DNA from 2 places in the Paenibacillus puldeungensis genome. Region 2 is predicted to be linked to the other one. Evidence: predicted binding sites of a transcription regulator. Region 2 holds the regulator's gene; the other holds the start of a gene.
What was found. The regulator LexA, encoded in region 2, represses DNA repair genes until DNA is damaged. The targets are predictions, from matches to a motif close to CGAACATATGTTCG.
Positions count from the first base shown of each region.

Region 1: dndB (DNA sulfur modification protein DndB) is a predicted target of LexA. The motif match lies at 1,699-1,712, and genes of this name have one in related genera.

Region 1 is NZ_JBHTLM010000002.1:158,906-162,324, forward strand. It holds gene dndC (DNA phosphorothioation system sulfurtransferase DndC) at 1-547, opposite strand, end outside; gene dndB (DNA sulfur modification protein DndB) at 537-1,631, opposite strand; gene ACFQ3W_RS03510 (helix-turn-helix domain-containing protein) at 2,036-2,254, opposite strand; gene ACFQ3W_RS03515 (DUF6809 family protein) at 2,362-2,637, shown strand; gene ACFQ3W_RS03520 (FAD-dependent oxidoreductase) at 2,715-3,419, opposite strand, start outside.
Region 2 is NZ_JBHTLM010000003.1:11,687-15,105, forward strand. It holds partial or broken gene glnA (type I glutamate--ammonia ligase) at 1-973, shown strand, start outside; gene ACFQ3W_RS04975 (hypothetical protein) at 1,215-1,367, shown strand; gene lexA (transcriptional repressor LexA) at 1,452-2,078, opposite strand; gene ACFQ3W_RS04985 (LysM peptidoglycan-binding domain-containing protein) at 2,274-2,633, shown strand; gene ACFQ3W_RS04990 (DUF896 domain-containing protein) at 2,853-3,026, shown strand; gene ACFQ3W_RS04995 (hypothetical protein) at 3,040-3,419, shown strand, end outside.

The DNA of each region.
Region 1 (3,419 bases), on a different contig from region 2:
TTAACGTTTTGCCTTCAATGGTATGTGATTGCATAACTGCTGCACGCGTTGAACTTTCGGAATCTCTTACGCCAAGCAACATGACAACCTCGCCGAATTGATCGACTTTATCCAAAATAAATCGGTTTGCAGGGTCGATTTTAAGTCGATCTGTACACCATCTGAATTTCTGCCGAGGCGTAGGATACCCTTTTCCGATAATTGAAGCCCAAAAGGTTTGCTCTACTTTAGGACGTACTTTCTGCGTTTCAAATGGTAGACCAAGCTCTATTGCCTTCTCTTCAATTCTTCCTAATGTCCGAGTAATTTTATCAATAATCAAAGGTGTCTCTACCAGAGTATCTGAGGAAATCACATATACCTTCTTCTTTAAAACGGATGAGTCCAGCTCTGATAATGCTTGAAATACTAATTGAACTACAGCCGTGGAATCTTTACCGCCACTAAATCCAACAACCCAAGGTCGATTGTCTGATTGATATACTTCTTTTACTAATTCTTTGGCTTCAGTGAACTTACCGCCAGTATTAAATATGTTAAGTTCCAAGAGGGGAGACCTCCTTCAATTTATCCTCAATTTTCTGCTCTTGTTCTGTGAGAGGGAGTCCAATTTTACTTTTTATAAGGTTAGCTGTTAGCTGGACGGTCTCGTTGTTTTTGTTAATGCGTCCCGTATGACTGTAGGCGCGGCCTTGCCAATCTTCTTTATTGTCTCTCTGCCAGTCAATATGTTTTAGTTTTTTGATATATTTCTGCCACTCATCAGGATGATAAAAATAAAGGTAATGTCCAATAATACCTATAGCTTCTAAAAAGACCCCGTGAGCTACTATTGAGTTCGCTCGCAAATCTCTAGGGGATGTGTTTTTACTTAGGACTTCTTGCCATTCCGTTATAGTATTGCATAGTAGGATCCAGAATTCATTAACGAACTCTTTTTCTTGTTCAGAAACTATTTCGCCTTTTCGCTTGCCTAGTAGACGGCAATTTGTGTTGAAAATATGATTTAAGGAAAATAGTTTTGGGGAATTTTTAGAAAGATTCACTTTTTCGCGGTCTGTATATCTATTTAATAATGGGATATCGGAAATAAGTCCCTTAGTTATAAGAGACAATTGATCTCTGTGGTCATAGAGAATACCGATTGAAGACGTGGTATTCACTGCGTGACGATTCAAATCTGAAAACATTTGTTGGGAACGGACTAGTCCTAAGTCATGGAAAAATACAACAGAAATGGTTTCATCACCAAGTTCGGGAGAAACCTTCAGAGCTTCTTCAATTGCCGCTCTTCGATGTTGACCATCGTTGATTAAAAACTTGGAATCTAATGAAATGGTTAGGTAGCCAACATCTTTAAGTTCTTCTGAATGTTCCTGGAAAATCATCTCTCCGTCGACCGATGCAGTGAGGGAAGAGAATATGTAGTCTCTTGGGTTTTCAAGTATATAATTGGTAATGTCAGGAATTCTTGATTTGTTCATTACACGTTGAGCACGATGTTCGGCAGGTATTTCTTCTTCATCGAAAAGAAATATTTTAGGAATTAACCTAAGTGGGCACATGACTGTGTAGAATTCTCTTCCCGCCTGAATGCCTCGAAGGGCAGGGAAACTATAACTAAAATTCATAAGACCCTTCCTTTGCATCGGATTACGTACGTAATTATTGTATTTGTAATTTGATTTTACTTTAATGCGAATGGATGTTCAATAATTTTGAATGAAGAGATTATGAAAATATTAGGACTGAAGTACAAGAGAGTGTGAAGCTCACAGAGTGTGTAAGGTTAAAGTGTAGCTCATCATGAGGATTGAATTTGGTGGGATTGGTGGTTGAGATTCGGGTGGAAGAGTAGGGGCGCTGGCCCCAATTCATAGCGAGTACAAGCAGTTGCTAGAAGGCACCCATGTGGTTCATTAGAAAAGGGGAACACGTTCAAAATCCATAAACTCAGAGCGGGCTATTTACCTTTTTGACTGCAGAACAGACATCGCTTCTTTTGATGCAGGCCGATATTTTCTATGTTTTACAATCATTTCTCCTCCACCAAATCAATAATCTCCCGAATATCACTTATATTCAAAGCTTCAGCAATTCTCTCAATATGATTAAAATTGATGCTCTCGCGCTTACCGTTAGAAAGTTCACTTAATGCTGCGTGCCTTACGTCGGAACGTCTGGACAACTCTCTAAGGGAAATATTATGTGCTTTCGCTAAATCCGCAATTTTTACGACAACCTTTTTTCCCATACTCAGTCACCTCGTATCGGTTCATTATGAACTTGACTATACGTATAAGCGTACCGTAGAATAGTATTATTAGTGGTACCTATTTGCGTACCGATGGAGGTGCTCCCATGCCAATCCTCGAATCCCTATACTACGGCAACCTAATCCCCTATGAAACGGCCGTTCCCCAAGATCCGAAGTATCGCCAATTGGGCAGGCAAATATCCGAGTCTATGGATTCATGGAGAGGAAAGCTTTCCAACGAGGATTTTCGAGAACTTGAGGCGTTGCTCGATTTATACCAACAGGTTCAGGGTATGGAGCTGGCGGCATCTTTTACGCAGGGATTTAGGCTCGGGGCGGCGATGGTGTTTGAGGTGTATGCGGAGAGGATCGATAAATAGACGACAAAAAAACACCGTTAGGCGTTTTTTTGGCATAACCCGCGCAGGTATGGCGGATTGTTTAGGGGTAACAGGTTTTATCCATATACCCTTACCTCAATCACTTCTGCATACCCCGAACCATTGGTCTCCTCGACGACCAGGCGGATCGCTATCGCTTGAACGGGGGTCTCTAGGCAGTGCACCCGTTTTCGCCGCCGGTTGTCGGTCTCCGTAACTAGCGTGCTCCAGTTCCCGGCAGGGTCGAGCATGTCGATTCGGTAGTTTTTGACCAGCTCGGGAATGACCTCAAACGGTGTGCGATGGTGGTGCAGATTGATCAGGTCTTCATTGACGTCGTCGTTGAAGATCAGGTGGATTTCGCGGATAGGCTGCTCATTCTCCCATTCCAGCTTGATCCAAGGCTGGGCGTCCTGCGCCATCGGCTTAGACAACCAGGTATGCGGCCCGCCATAGGGGCGCTTGTAGCCGTCCAGGATATGCTCGGGGCGATAGGTGTTGGTTCCGAAATCTGTGCGTAAGCAGAAAATTTTGCGAACTAGGCCTTTCATGCTCCATTCCACCACGGGCTGGCTGTCGTCATGATCCTCCAGATCCTTGGAGACGCTTGCGGCCGTGCCTCGCTCAAAGGCGAGCAATCCGGTCAGCGGGGTATGGGACAAGTACAGCCGGATCAATGGGTTGCGGCGGACGATAATAAAAGCGTTCTGGGCTTCAGCGGGCGTCCAGTCCAGCGCTATCGCCACCCATTGCCCGTCTCCCGTGGCTACTTGAACGGTAGT
Region 2 (3,419 bases):
GCTATACTTCGATGAATGTTGGTCCTGAACCGGAATTCTTCTTGTTCAAAACCGATGATAAAGGGAACCCAACCACCGAACTGAATGACCAAGGTGGATATTTCGACTTGGCGCCTACCGACCTTGGTGAGAACTGCCGCCGCGAAATCGTGTTAACCCTGGAAGAAATGGGCTTTGAAATTGAAGCATCTCACCACGAAGTGGCTCCTGGCCAACATGAGATCGACTTTAAATATGCAAATGCTGTTAAAGCAGCGGATCAAATTCAAACATTTAAGCTTGTTGTTAAAACGATCGCTCGTCAACACGGCCTTCATGCTACATTTATGCCTAAGCCGCTGTTCGGTGTGAACGGTTCTGGCATGCACTGCCACCAATCGCTGTTCAAAGGCGATACGAACGCATTCTTTGATAATAACGATACGCTTGGTCTTAGTCAGGTCAGGAAGCTCGTTATTATATGGCCGGCATTTTGAAACATGCCCGTTCCTTTGCGGCGATTACCAACCCGACGGTCAATTCCTACAAACGTCTCGTTCCGGGCTATGAAGCTCCATGCTACGTTGCTTGGTCCTCCAGCAACCGCAGCCCAATGATCCGGATTCCGGCTTCCCGCGGACTTAGCACTCGGATCGAAGTTCGTAACCCGGACCCTGCAGCTAACCCATACCTTGCTTTGGCAGTAATGCTCAAAGCCGGTCTTGACGGAATCAAAAATGAGCTGCCTCTGGTTGATCCGGTTGACCGCAACATCTATATAATGTCGGAAGAAGAACGTGTAGAAGAAGGCATTCCAAGCTTGCCATCCGATCTGAAGGAAGCTCTCGGAGAACTGCTTCGCAGCGAAATTATTTCCGAAGCACTCGGCGATCATGCTCTGACTCACTTCTATGAGCTAAAAGAAATCGAATGGGATATCTTCCGCACGCAAGTGCATCCATGGGAACGCGATCAATATATGACGTTGTATTAAGATAGAGAAATCCTCTGGGGCTAAGGCTTCAGAGGTTTTTTTACTTATATTCAAGTCGGGACAGATTGTCCCGACTATTTTTATTTTGAAGAACGGATGTTCGTGCTTCAACCGGGTCATCTAAGCCGGATTGTTTCGACGTCCACCTGCGCATTCTCTTTAATGCCTAACTGAAATTTTTATGGGTATGCGTAATAATCCGTCAATTGGATACCTTATGCGTATAAGGAGGTTGATGGAAATGGTAACCGAATTGAAAAGATATCAGCGCAGACGTTATCGGTTAAAGCATTGGTGGGTTACGGAACGCTTAGGTGTTGGAAGGGCAGAACGCGGAAAGCGTAAGAGGTACGGATTCAATACGTTGAACTACCTTGATATCAAATGGGAATAGATATAAAAAATAGGACAAAGCAGGGAGTTAACTCAGCTTTCGTCCTATTTTTATTGCTTTGCTTAAAGCTTTAAGTCAACGACGTTAGTGAAAGTCTCTGAACAGACCTACCACTTTGCCAAGAATGGTTACATTTTTCAGCCGAATCGGTTGCATCGTTGAATTTTCCGGCTGTAAGCGAATGTGGTCTTTTTCTTTGTAAAAAGTTTTAACCGTTGCTTCGTCTTCTTCTGTCATGGCTACAACGATATCTCCGTTGTCAGCTGTCTGCTGCTGCCGCACAATGACGTAATCCCCACTATGTATCCCGGCTTCGATCATGCTATCTCCGATAACCGATAGCATAAATATTTCGCCATCACCAGCATAATGCTCAGGAAGAGGGAAATAGTCATCAATATTCTCCGTTGCTGTAATCGGCATACCTGCAGTGACTTTACCGACTACAGGAACACGTTTCACACTATGTGCGAACAGGCTCAAATTCTCTGATTCTTCCTGCCCCAAAAGCTCGATTGCACGAGGCTTGGTTGGATCCCGGCGAATAAGTCCTTTCTTCTCCAGTCGGTCCAAATGGCCATGAACGGTAGAACTGGAAGCTAGTCCGACGGCTTCACCGATCTCCCGGACAGAAGGAGGATATCCTTTCGCCCGAACTTCGCTGCGTATAAATTCAAGAATGGCCTGCTGTCGGCTGGATACCTTAGACATACATGCATCAACCCCATTAGTAACGTTTGGAAAAATTATAACACAGAACTGCCGTTCGTACAAACATTAGTTCTAAATGAACCGGGAGGTTCTAAAAAAATAAGGGAACGAATGTTCTGAAAAGGTATTGAAACAAACAAATGTTCGTGTTATATTAAATTTATCAATAAGAACATTTGTTTGGAGTGATGAGCGATGTTGAAATATAGCACTTACCAAAGTATTTATGACAAACCTTCTCGCCAGGTGCGAAATGAAGGAATACATACTTTTTTATTTCATAAAGGGCTTGCTAAACTGGCAGTAGTACTGGTTGTTTTATGTATCACCTGTACAGGCATGGTAACGGCTTTCGCTTCTTCTTCGGAAGATGGAAATCGTACCCTACAGAAGAGTATCGTCGTCATGCCTGGGGATACACTTTGGAAAATAGCATCTGAACATAAACCTCAGGGCAAAGACACCAGAATATATATTGAGAAGATCATGAAGATGAACAACTTGTCATCCAGTGCAATTAAGGCAGGAGATACACTTAATCTCCCATGGAAATAGCGTGCCAACCAGCTTCACCTTTATATGTATATTTTAGACGCTTCTATAAATAATAGGGCTTGTTTAGTGCGATCGATCGTTGTTATGATGTCGCCTTGACAAGCTCTTTTTCTCATGTCAAAGTAAGAATTAATGTCTTACCCAACCTTACCGCCTAACAACCACCTAGTTGGAGACGGTATGATGGGGAATAGAAGATTGATGAACCAGGAGGATACTATGGATATTGATGCTTTAGTTAAGCGGATTAATGAATTGGCTCACAAGCATAAAACAGAAGGATTAACGCAGGACGAGATGCTGGAGAGAGCCCATCTTCGGGAAACCTATTTGCAAAACGTCCGCAGAAACTTTCGTCAGCAGCTCGAATCCATCGAGATTGTAGATAAATAGGGGAGGAACTTGCATGGCTTCGTTTGACCGTAAAGTAGAGCGGAATCAGCTCAGAATGAACAAGAAAGGAAAAGGCCCGACTTTAAACAATGGACAGGGCAGCAAAAACCCGAGAGCTACACAGGGAGCCAATGGAGACGGTGATGTGTTTAAGGGACGCAACATTATTTTGCCGTCTCTTCTTGTTCTCGTCGCTCTCTTGTATGCGGCTGTGGGTCTTATAGGAAACGCAGCAGAAGTAAACTCAGCGATGTACTGGATCACCATTGGACTGTACATGATCCTTGCTTTGGCGTTATTTTTACGAAAGCCTTATCTTCGTATTAATAAAAGCTGGCTGTATACGACAAAGTTTAACCGTGACCGGATGATCGATGCAGGAAACATCAGCAA